2 regions of the Streptomyces sp. NPDC003248 genome follow, and region 1 is predicted to be linked to the other one. Evidence: riboswitches for the same ligand, from Rfam matches in the RefSeq annotation. Region 1 holds a riboswitch; the other holds the start of a gene.

Region 1 (5,057 bases):
GGCACGCAGCGCCCTCGCCTTGTCCCTGCCTCCGCGAGACACCCGCGGGTCCGTACCGGTGCGTTCCATCCGACCCGCTGCGCAGGTCGGTCACTCATGCGGCTCACACGGGGACCGCGATGACGGGACAGTGGGCGTGGTGCAGGACCCCCTGGCTCACCGAGCCGCGCGGCATTCCCTTGAATCCACCGCGCCCCCGGGTTCCCACGACCAGGCCCAGCGCGTGTTCCGAGGCTTCGGTCAGGACGTGCACCGGGTGGCCGCGGACGACTTCGTGGTGCAGCTCCACGTCGGGGTACGCCGCCGTGCGGCCCGCGACCGTCTCGGACAGCACACGGCGGCGTTCCCGCACGGTGGCGGCCTCGTCCAGGACACCGAAGACCGGCGGATGCCACACGTACGGGGCCCTCAGGAGCGCTCCGCGCAGAGCCGCCTCCTCGAACGCCGCGTCCACCGCCGCGGCCGCATGAGCCGCCGCGAAGGATCGGGGCCGACGCCCACCACGATCGGCCGACGCCCGTCCGCATCAGCCATGGCGCCTCCAGGTGAACTCCGCGCCGCCGACGGTTCACGCTCCTTCCAGCCTCACCCGTGCCACCGGACACCGCCACGCCACGGTTTCACCACACCTGCCGAGGACCCACGCTCTGCCCGCCTCACAGCGCCGCGGTCGGGACTCCCGTGTCGGTCTCGTCGGCGCCGGTGGCCGAGCGGACCCTGCGGCGGGCCAGCCACAGGGCCAGGGCTGTGAGCAGCAGGGCCACGGCCAGCAGGGCGAGCGGGCCACCCGTGCGGAGGAGCCACAGCAGCCGGGCGGTCGTGGTCGCGTCGTCGGTCTGGTGCCGCACCGAAGCCTGGGCGCCGCGGACGTCGACATCGCTCACGGGGAAGAGCGTCACCGGCCCCTCCGTGCTCTGTGTCCGCGCGAGAACCGTCTGATGCAGCGTGCCGTCCAGTGACAGCCCGGTCTCCGCGTCGACCCAGCCTTGCCGCTTCGTGGCAGTCGTGTAGGTCAGCGGTACCGTTGCCGGAAGTGCGTCCAGTGTCTGCTGTGGCGGGCGTTGCGCCTCCGGCAGGGCGGAGACCAGGCCCACCACCGCTTCCCGGGGCAAGGCGGGCGGCAGGGCCTTCAGTGTGGCGGGGTCGGCAAGGGGCCCGTCGGACGTGATGGCGTACACGTAGGCTTCGCGGCCGTTGACGGACTGCGCGCCCTCGTAGGTCGCCGGGAACACGCTGCGCGTACCGGTGTCCCAGAACCGGTAGTCCCGCTTCTCGGGTTCCAGAGGCCAGGAAAGGACGAGTCCCTCGTGCTTCTCGGCCCCGGAACCCGCCGGTGCGGCACGCTCGGTGAGGTCGCGCCTGTCCAGCGCCCACAGATGCGTGGAGGTGCTCAACTCCGCGCCGTTCGGACCGCGCAGCACCGCGTCGTCGGAGACCAGGGCCGTCCGGCCGTGTGTGTCTTCGACCTCGATACTGCGGTCCAAGGTGACAGGCACGTCCTTGAGGAAGGCCTTGCCCGGGTCACCCGCCTGAAGGGCTGTCGCGTTGAGCAGCGTGGCCGTGCCCTCGTACCGGAAAGTGCTCTTGGCGTCGGCCGGCACCTGGTGCAGTGCGGGATAGACCGTGAACCGTGTGACGGCCGAGGCCGCCACCAGAATCACCGCCGATCCGGTCAGTACCCAGCTGGTTCTTCGCATGACTTCTCCTCAGGGGAGCTTCCGCAGACGGAAAAGAACTTAGCGAGCGCTAAGAAGGTAGGGGGGTCGGATGATGCCGTCAACACATCCGACCATGAGTGGCTTATTGGCATTCAGGGTGATCGAATTCAACAGATCGAGCCACGGATCGATGGGGACCTCTTCCTAGACTGAGCGATCGATAAACAACTTCCGGTGAGTCCTGCCGTACGGACAGACCCCGTTCGGTCGCCGGCTCGCGCCACTTGCGGATCAGGGCCGCTCGGCCGGTGCGGTGCGCGACCGCGATCGTGCCGCGTCGGGCGTCGAGTTCGTCCTCGCCGGGCTCGATGTCGGGCAGCGGCCCGTCCGGGTCGGGGGCGGACAGGTCGGCGCCCCCGTACGGCATTGACGTACGACAAGACCGCTCCGTACCATCGCGACCGGCATTGAGTGTCAGCGTCAAGCCCTGGCTCGCTGACCGGCAACCCTCCCACGCGGTGGGGTGCTCCAGGTGAAAGCCCGGCGGGATCACCGACGATTCCCGCAAGCGCGTGGCCCCGGGACGGGGGCCGGAGATGGGGAGGACAGGCGTGCGACACGGCGTTGACCTGGCTGTCCCCTTCGCCGACGCCACAGCGTTCTCCCGGCTCTCACGCCGGCGCCACATCGATCTGAAGCGCTCGACCAGCTGCCTCTGTCGGCCCTGACGAGCTCGTCCGCCGCCGGCTGACGTCCGTCACCGGCCCACGCGTGCTTCGTGCTTTTCCCGGCGCCGTTCCCGGTGCCGTCCCTGACCCCCGTCTGTACAGCGCTCCCCCACCGCCGGTGTCGATCCGGCCGGGGCCGCACGCCCATGCACGGCCGTGCCCCACACAGCACCCCGTGCCTGGTGACACGAGTAGGAGAACCCCTCCGTGACAGCACTCCCGGATTTCAGAGCCTCTCGATGGGCGCCCCTGGCCGCCCTGCTGACCACCAGTGTTCTGCTGACCGCCTGCGGGTCGGGCGCCGACGGCTCCGGCAGCGGAACCGGCCGGCCGACGTCCGGCGGCACCTTGACCTTCGCGGTGGGTTCCGACTCCGGCTGCGTGGACCCGCAGCAGGTCGGCAGCAACGAGAGCATCTATTCGGTGCGCCAGACCGTGGACTCCCTGACCGACCAGGACCCCGAGACCGGCAAGATCGTGCCGTGGCTGGCCGAGAGCTGGGACGTCGACTCCGAGGCGACGACGTTCACGTTCCATCTGCGGTCGGGGGTCACCTTCAGCGACGGGTCCGAGCTGACCGCCCAGGTGGTGAAGGACAATTTCGACGCGGTGCCGAAGCTCGGCGCCCTGGGGTCCCTCGCCCAGGGCTATCTGAGCGGCGTCAAGAGCACCACCGTGGTGGACCCGCTCACCGTCAGGGTGACCTTCAAGGAGCCCAACGCGCAGTTCCTCCAGGCGACGTCGACCCACTCGCTGGGCATCGAGTCGTCGGCGAGCGCGAAGAAGAGCCCGCAGCAGAAGTGCAGCGACGGCGTGATCGGGTCCGGACCGTTCGTGCTGAAGCAGTACGTGCAGAACCAGTCGATCACCCTGGCCAAGCGCACCGGGTACGACTGGGGCTCCTCGCTGTGGTCCAAGAAGGGCGAGGCCTACCTGGACAAGCTGGTGTTCAAGGTCGTGCCCGAGGCGGGTGTCCGGGCCGGCAGCCTCCAGTCCGGGCAGGTGGACGCGATCAGCGGCGTCGGCAAGGCCAACGAGGCGGCGCTCAAGGGCGGTCAGGTCACCCTCCAGCGCCGGGCCAACCCCGGTGTGGTGTTCGGACTGGGGCTCAACAACGCGCGGCCCGTGCTGAAGGACACCAAGGTGCGCCAGGCGATCCTGGCCGCCGTCGACCGGAAGCAGATCGCCGACACCGTCTTCCCGACCGGCACCGAGCCGGCGACCAGTGTCCTGGCCCACACCACACCCGACTACACCGACCTCTCCGCGGACCTCGCGTTCGACGCGGCCAAGGCGAAGTCCCTGCTGGACGCGGCCGGTTGGAAGGCGGGCGGCGACGGCGTCCGCACCAAGGACGGCAAGAAGCTGAGCCTGACCATCACCTGGTTCCCCAACGCGACCACCAACCAGCCGGCACTGGAGCTGGTCCAGCAGCAGCTGAAGGCCGTCGGCGTCGACGTGGTGCTCAAGCAGCTCCAGGTCAGCCAGTTCGCCACCACGCTCCAGTCGGGTGACTTCGACGTGGTGTGGGGCAACGTGACCCGCTCCGACCCCGACATCCTGCGCAGCTCCTTCTCCACCCGGCTGGGCAACTTCTACCGGCTGCCCGCCAGTTCACTGGACACGGTGCTGTCCGGGCAGGCCGCGACCACGGACACCGCCCGGCGCGGGCAGCTGGTGGCCGAGGCGCAGGAACTGCTCGTGCGGAACGCGTACAACGTGCCGGTGGTGGAGCTCCAGACCCAGCTGGGCGTGTCGAAGAAGGTGCACGACCTCGCCTTCGACTCGGGCAGCCGGATCCAGCTGCACGACACCTGGATCGGCTAGCGTATGCGCCGCTATGTGATCAAACGGCTGGCCCAGGCGGTCGGGGTGCTGTGGGCGGCCTACACGGTGTCGTTCCTGGTGCTGGACTACCTGCCCGGTGACCCGGTCACCGCGATGGCCGGTGCCGGGATGGACTCCGGGCAGGTCGACCCGGCCCAACTCGCCGCGCTGCGGCACGAGTACGGCTTCGACAAGCCGGTGCTCGCGCAGTACGCCGAGTATCTCGGACGGGCCGTGCGCGGGGACTTCGGCGACGCGGTCTCCACCGGCCGCCCGGTGACCTCCACGCTGGCCGACGCGCTGCCGCAGACACTCCAGCTGACCGGTGCCGCGCTGCTGCTCGCGGTGGTGCTCGGCGGCGGTCTCGCGGTGGTGGCGACGTACACCTCGCGGCGGTCGCTGCGGCAGCTGCTGCTGTCGCTGCCCCCGCTCGGGGTGTCGGTCCCGACGTTCTGGGTGGGCCTGCTGCTCGTCGAGGCGTTCTCCTTCCGGCTCCACTGGTTCCCGGCGTTCGGCAACGACGGGCTGGGCGGCCTGGTGCTGCCGGCCCTGACGCTGGCGGTCCCGACCGGCGCGCAGATCGCGCAGGTGCTGGCCAAGAGCCTGCTCACCGCCCTGGACCAGGCCTATGTGGAGACCGCGCGCGCCAAGGGCGCCGGCCGGTGGCGGGTGCATCTGCGGCACGCGCTGCGCAACGCGTCGCTTCCCGCGCTGACGGTCGTCGGCCTGCTGGTCGGGCAGCTGATCGCCGGCTCGGTGGTCGTCGAGACGGTGTTCTCCCGCGACGGCCTCGGTCGGGTGACCGCGGCGGCGGTCACCGCCCAGGACATCCCGCTGGTCCAAG
Region 2 (5,057 bases), on a different contig from region 1:
GCCTCCTCGCCGGCCGCGGTCACCAGCTTCACCCAGTCGACGGGCCGCAGCACGTAGGCCGCGGCCGCCACGTCGAGCGGGTCCGCGGCCGGGGGCGGCGAGCCGGAGTCGAGGGCGCCGGCCAGTTCCGGCTGGGCCTCTCTGAACTTCTCGGCGATGCGCTGCCGGAACAGCGTGTCCGTCTCCAGCGCGGCCGCCATCGCGTTGCCCGCGAACTTCGCCCGCCGATTGGGGGCGAACCGGGCGTACTGCCGCAACTGGGCGGGCAGTTCGGCGACGGTCAGCCCTCCGAAGCCGTCCGAGACGATCTGGACGACCCGGCGGCGCACACCGTCGGGCAGCGGACGGTCGAGCACCTCAGCGGCGCCGTCGCCCGGCCCCCCGCCTGCGCTCTCCACCATCCGTCACACCCCAATTTCTGAGCCGGGCCCTCCCCCGCTCTCGACTTCTCTCGAACGGGAGGGCCCCCGTCGTCAGGAGCCGGCGCCCGGCCTGTCCACGAGTTCCACCTGGTCCACGGCGTTGCACCAACGGCACCGCACCGACTCGATGGTCTCACTGACCACCTCGCGCTCCTCGACCGTGGGCTCGCCGGCGAGATCGAGGTGGACGTACTCCACGACCTTCGACGAGCGCGTCACGTCGAACCGGGTGAGGTTGCCGCAGAGCGTGCAGCGCCACCGCGTCGTGGCGGTCGGCAGGGGAACCGTCATCGTGACCGTCCGCTTCCTTCTAGTGTCGGGCTTCCGGCGCCGGGGCGCGCCCAAGGGCTCCCCGGTCCGTGTGGCTCGTAACCCTACGGCCTGGCGGGTACTCGCCGCCCATCCGTCCACGGCGGCGAGGCGGTCCATGGACGTACGTCCCGTTACGTCATGCTCTGTACTCATGATCAGGGACTGGAGCGGCGCCGTCAGCCGGAGCGTGGGCAGAGCGGTCCGGCGGCCGGCGGCGCCGGTGACGTACGGACTGATCGCCCTGTGCTGTGTGATCTTCCTGGCCGGCCCCGCCTCGGGCCTCGACGCGGGGTACGGCACCGCGGAGGAGCTGCCGGCCGTCCGGCGCGCCTACTTCCGCCGGTGGGGGGTGATCCCGGCCGAGCTGTTCGAGGGGTCCGCGCGCGCCGCCCTCACCCCCGCCACGGCCCTCTTCGTCCACGGCAGCTGGGTGCACCTGCTGGGCAACATGCTGTTCCTCCACGTCTTCGGGACGATGACCGAGCACCGGATGGGCCGCCTCCGCTTCGCCCTCTTCTACCTCGGCTGCGGCTACCTGGCCCTGCTCGGCTACGCCGCCGCCCACGCCGGCTCCGGGCAGTCCCTGGTCGGCGCCTCGGGGGCCATCTCCGCGGTGCTCGGCGCGTTCCTCCACCTCTTTCCCCGGGCGCGCGTCACCAGTCTCCTGCCGTTCCTGCTCTTCCTGCCGCTGCGCTTCCCGGCGTGGGTGGTGCTGCCCTTCTGGGCGGCCCTGCAATGGCTGGCGGCGGGGCGGGCGGGCCCGGGGCCGGGCGTGGCCTACCTGGCCCACCTGCTGGGCTTCGGCCTGGGCTTCGGCTGCGCGTGGGCCGGGCGCAACGGGACGACTAGAGTGAAAGCCGCCCGAGCCCCGGCCCCCGAGGGAGAGAACCAGCCGTGATCACCGCGATCGTCCTGATCAAGACCAGCGTGGACCGGATCCCCGAGATCGCCGAGTCGATCGCCTCGCTGGAGTCCGTGAGCGAGGTCTTCTCCGTCACCGGGACGTACGACCTGATCGCCATGGTGCGGGTGCGGCGGCACGAGGACCTCGCCGAGGTGATCCCCGGGCGGATCAGCAAGATCCCCGGCGTCGAGGCGACGGACACGCATGTCGCTTTCCGGACGTACTCGCAGCATGATCTCGAGGCTGCGTTCGCCATCGGGCTGGACTCTTAGCGCGGGAGCGCCTGGGGGCGCGGAGCGTGTGTGCGGCTGCCGGTCGGCTGTGGCTGGTCGCGCCCACGCGGCGGAGCCGCATGTCGACACGGCCCCGCGCCCCTGCGGTGCTGTCCCTGACGTCGGCTGCCTCACACCGCCGGGACGCAGCGGCCGTCCTCCGTGCGGTACTGCCACTTGGCGCCGCTCCCGACCAGTTCCTTCACCGCGGTCACGAAACGCTCCACGTGCTCGTCCGGCGTCCCCGCGCCGAAGCTCACCCGGATCGCGTTGAGGGACTTCTCGCCCGGCGCCGCCTCGGGGGCGCCGCACTCGCCCTGGCTGCGCGGGTCGCTGCCGAGGAGGGTGCGGACGAGGGGGTGGGCGCAGAAGAGGCCGTCGCGGACGCCGATGCCGTACTCGGCGGAGAGGGCGGCGGCGAAGTGGGAGCTGTTCCAGCCCTCGACGACGAAGGAGATCACGCCGACGCGGGGGGCGTCGTCGCCGAAGAGGGACAGCACGCGCACCTCGGGGACCTCGGCCAGCCCCGCACGCACCTTCTCGACGAGGTACCGCTCCCGGGCGACCAGCGTGTCGAAGCCCGCCTCCGTCAGGGTCTTGCAGGCGGAGGCGATGGAGTAGGCGCCGATGACGTTCGGCGAGCCCGCCTCGTGCCGGGCGGCGCTGTCGTGCCACTCCACGTCCACTCCCCCGTCCTCGCGCCGGGTGACCTTGCGGCTGGCGCCGCCGCCGGCCAGGTACGGCTCGGCGGCGCGCAGCCAGTCGGCGCGGCCGGCCAGGACGCCGGAGCCGAACGGGGCGTACAGCTTGTGCCCGGAGAAGGCGACCCAGTCGACGTCGAGGTCGCGCACGGACACCGGGTGGTGGGGGGCCAGCTGGGCGGCGTCCAGGACGATCCGGGCTCCGTGGGCGTGGGCGGCGGCGGCCAGCTCGCGCACCGGCCACAGCTCGCCGGTGACGTTGGAGGCGCCGGTCACGCAGACCAGGGCCGGGCCGTACGGGTCGCGCTCGGCGAGCGCGCGCTCCAGGGTCTCGACGGCCTGGCGCGGGGTGCGCGGGGCGTCGAGGTAGGTGACCCGGGCGTCCTTCCAGGGCAGCAGCGAGGCGTGGTGCTCGGTCTCGAAGACGAAGACCTGGCAGCCGGCGGGGAGGGCGGCGGCGAGGAGGTTCAGGGAGTCCGTGGTGGAGCGGGTGAAGACCAGCTGGTCGTCGTCGCGGCAGTCGAGGAACTCCGCGACCGTCCGGCGGGCGTTCTCGAAGAGGTCCGTGGACAGCTGGGAGAGGTAGCCGGCGCCGCGGTGGACGCTGCCGTAGTACGGGGCGTAGGCCGCCACGTCGTCCCAGACGCGCTGGAGGGCGGGGGCGCTGGCCGCGTAGTCGAGCGCGGCGTAGGTGACCTCCCCGCCGGTGACGAGCGGCACGGTGACATCCCGGCCCAGAACGGGCAGCGGGGCACAAACGGACTGGGCGGAGGCAGCGGTGGAGACGGACATGGCGGAACTCCCGTGAGGACGCGTCGAACCGCCGTGCCGGACAGCGCGTCGACGGCACGGAGGGAAGAGGAAAGAGGGGTATGCGGAGGCGGGGCTCTGCGGCCCTATCGCATTCGCTTGCTCACGGGAGGCTCCTCGACGACCAGGACCCCTGCCCCGCCGCTGAATCAAAAGCGTGCGAGGGGTCCGCGCTTGCCGTGGGCCTTGCTGCCCACGGCCTGGTCTTCACCCGGGGCACCCCGCCACGGACGGAGGGTTGCCGGACAGTCGGCCGGGGCCTCATGACTGTCACTCATGACCTGAGGAGGAAAGTACGGTAAACGATCGCGGTCCCGCAACTCCTGTCCGGATCGCGGGACCGCTTCCCAGGCCCTGTCGTCAGGCGTTGCTGGCCGCCACCCAGCGCTCCAGCACCCGCGCGGCCGCACCGGAGTCGAGGGACCGCGCCGCCTTCTCCATGCCGGCGCGGATCTGCTCGGCCAGCGGTGCGTCCGTCGGCTCCAGCGCCATCAGCGCCGCCGCGGCGTTCAGCAGGACGGCGTCCCGCACCGGCCCCCGCTCGCCCTCCAGCAGCCGGCGCGCGACCTGCGCGTTGTACGAGGGGTCGGCGCCGCGCAGCGCCTCGACGGACACCAGCTCGATGCCGACGTGCCGCGGGTCGAAGGTCTCCTCGGTCACCTTGCCGTCGCGGACGATCCACACCCGGGAGGTGGAGGTGGTGGTCAGCTCGTCGAAACCGTCGTCGCCCCGGAACACCAGCGACGAGTGGCCGCGCTCGGCGAAGACGCCGGCGACGATCGGCGCCATGCGCGGGTCGGCGACCCCGACCGCCTGGGCACGCACCCGGGCGGGGTTGGTGAGCGGGCCGAGGACGTTGAACACCGTGCGGACACCCAGCTGCTTGCGGGCGGCGCCCGCGTGGCGCAGCGCCGGGTGGAACTTGACCGCGAAGCAGAAGGTGATCCCGGCCTCCTCGGCCACCTCGCTCACCCGCTGCGGCGTCAGCTCCAGATTGACGCCCAGCTGCTCCAGGACGTCCGATGCCCCGGACGCGGAGGAGGCGGCCCGGTTGCCGTGCTTGACGACCTTCGCGCCGGTTCCGGCGACGACGATCGACGCCATGGTGGAGATGTTCACCGTCTTCGCGCCGTCGCCGCCGGTGCCGACGATGTCGACGGTGGGGCCGGGCACCTCGATCAGGTTGGCGTGCTCGTACATCGTCCGTACGAGACCGTTGATCTCCGCCACGGTCTCGCCCTTGGCCCGCAGCGCCACCACGAAGGCGGCGATCTGGGTGTCGGTCGCCTCGCCGCGCATGATCACGTCCATGGCCCAGGCGGTCTCCTCCGAGGAGAGGTCCCGGCCGTCCAGCAGACCGTTCAGCAGGACGGGCCAGGAACGGCCCGCCGCGGTGTCGCCTCCAGCGGGGGTCACAGCGCTCATAAGCCGCTCCTGGGTGTCATGGTGGTCCCGCTCCGACGGGACACGCGTCTCAACGGGTCCCACCCTATCCAGCCACGGGGAACGGCGAAGGGCCCCGTCCGAACACCGGACGGGGCCCTTCTGCGGTTGCGTGGCGACGCAGTGATCAGTGGTGGCCGTGGCCGCTCGTGATCTCCCTGTACTCCTCGACGGTCGGCTTGGCGATCTGGCT

The links. A riboswitch is a leader RNA that binds a small molecule or an ion and turns the genes downstream of it on or off. The one in region 1 is predicted to bind S-adenosylmethionine.
Region 2: linked by a shared signal. The riboswitch ahead of ACZ3KJ_RS04320 (aminotransferase class V-fold PLP-dependent enzyme) and the one ahead of ACZ3KJ_RS26775 (putative leader peptide) in region 1 are both predicted to bind S-adenosylmethionine.

Annotation. Positions count from the first base shown of each region.
Region 1 covers NZ_JBVHDT010000013.1:83,909-88,965, reverse strand. The annotation lists partial or broken gene ACZ3KJ_RS26785 (universal stress protein) at 104-469, opposite strand; gene ACZ3KJ_RS26780 (porin PorA family protein) at 657-1,697, opposite strand; SAM riboswitch class IV at 2,122-2,235, shown strand; gene ACZ3KJ_RS26775 (putative leader peptide) at 2,255-2,386, shown strand; gene ACZ3KJ_RS26770 (ABC transporter substrate-binding protein) at 2,594-4,213, shown strand; gene ACZ3KJ_RS26765 (ABC transporter permease) at 4,217-5,057, shown strand, end outside.
Region 2 covers NZ_JBVHDT010000001.1:1,017,386-1,022,442, reverse strand. The annotation lists gene ACZ3KJ_RS04340 (NYN domain-containing protein) at 1-401, opposite strand, end outside; gene ACZ3KJ_RS04335 (hypothetical protein) at 474-713, opposite strand; gene ACZ3KJ_RS04330 (rhomboid family intramembrane serine protease) at 886-1,632, shown strand; gene ACZ3KJ_RS04325 (Lrp/AsnC family transcriptional regulator) at 1,629-1,910, shown strand; gene ACZ3KJ_RS04320 (aminotransferase class V-fold PLP-dependent enzyme) at 2,042-3,403, opposite strand; SAM riboswitch class IV at 3,587-3,703, opposite strand; gene trpD (anthranilate phosphoribosyltransferase) at 3,782-4,846, opposite strand; gene qcrB (cytochrome bc1 complex cytochrome b subunit) at 4,992-5,057, opposite strand, start outside.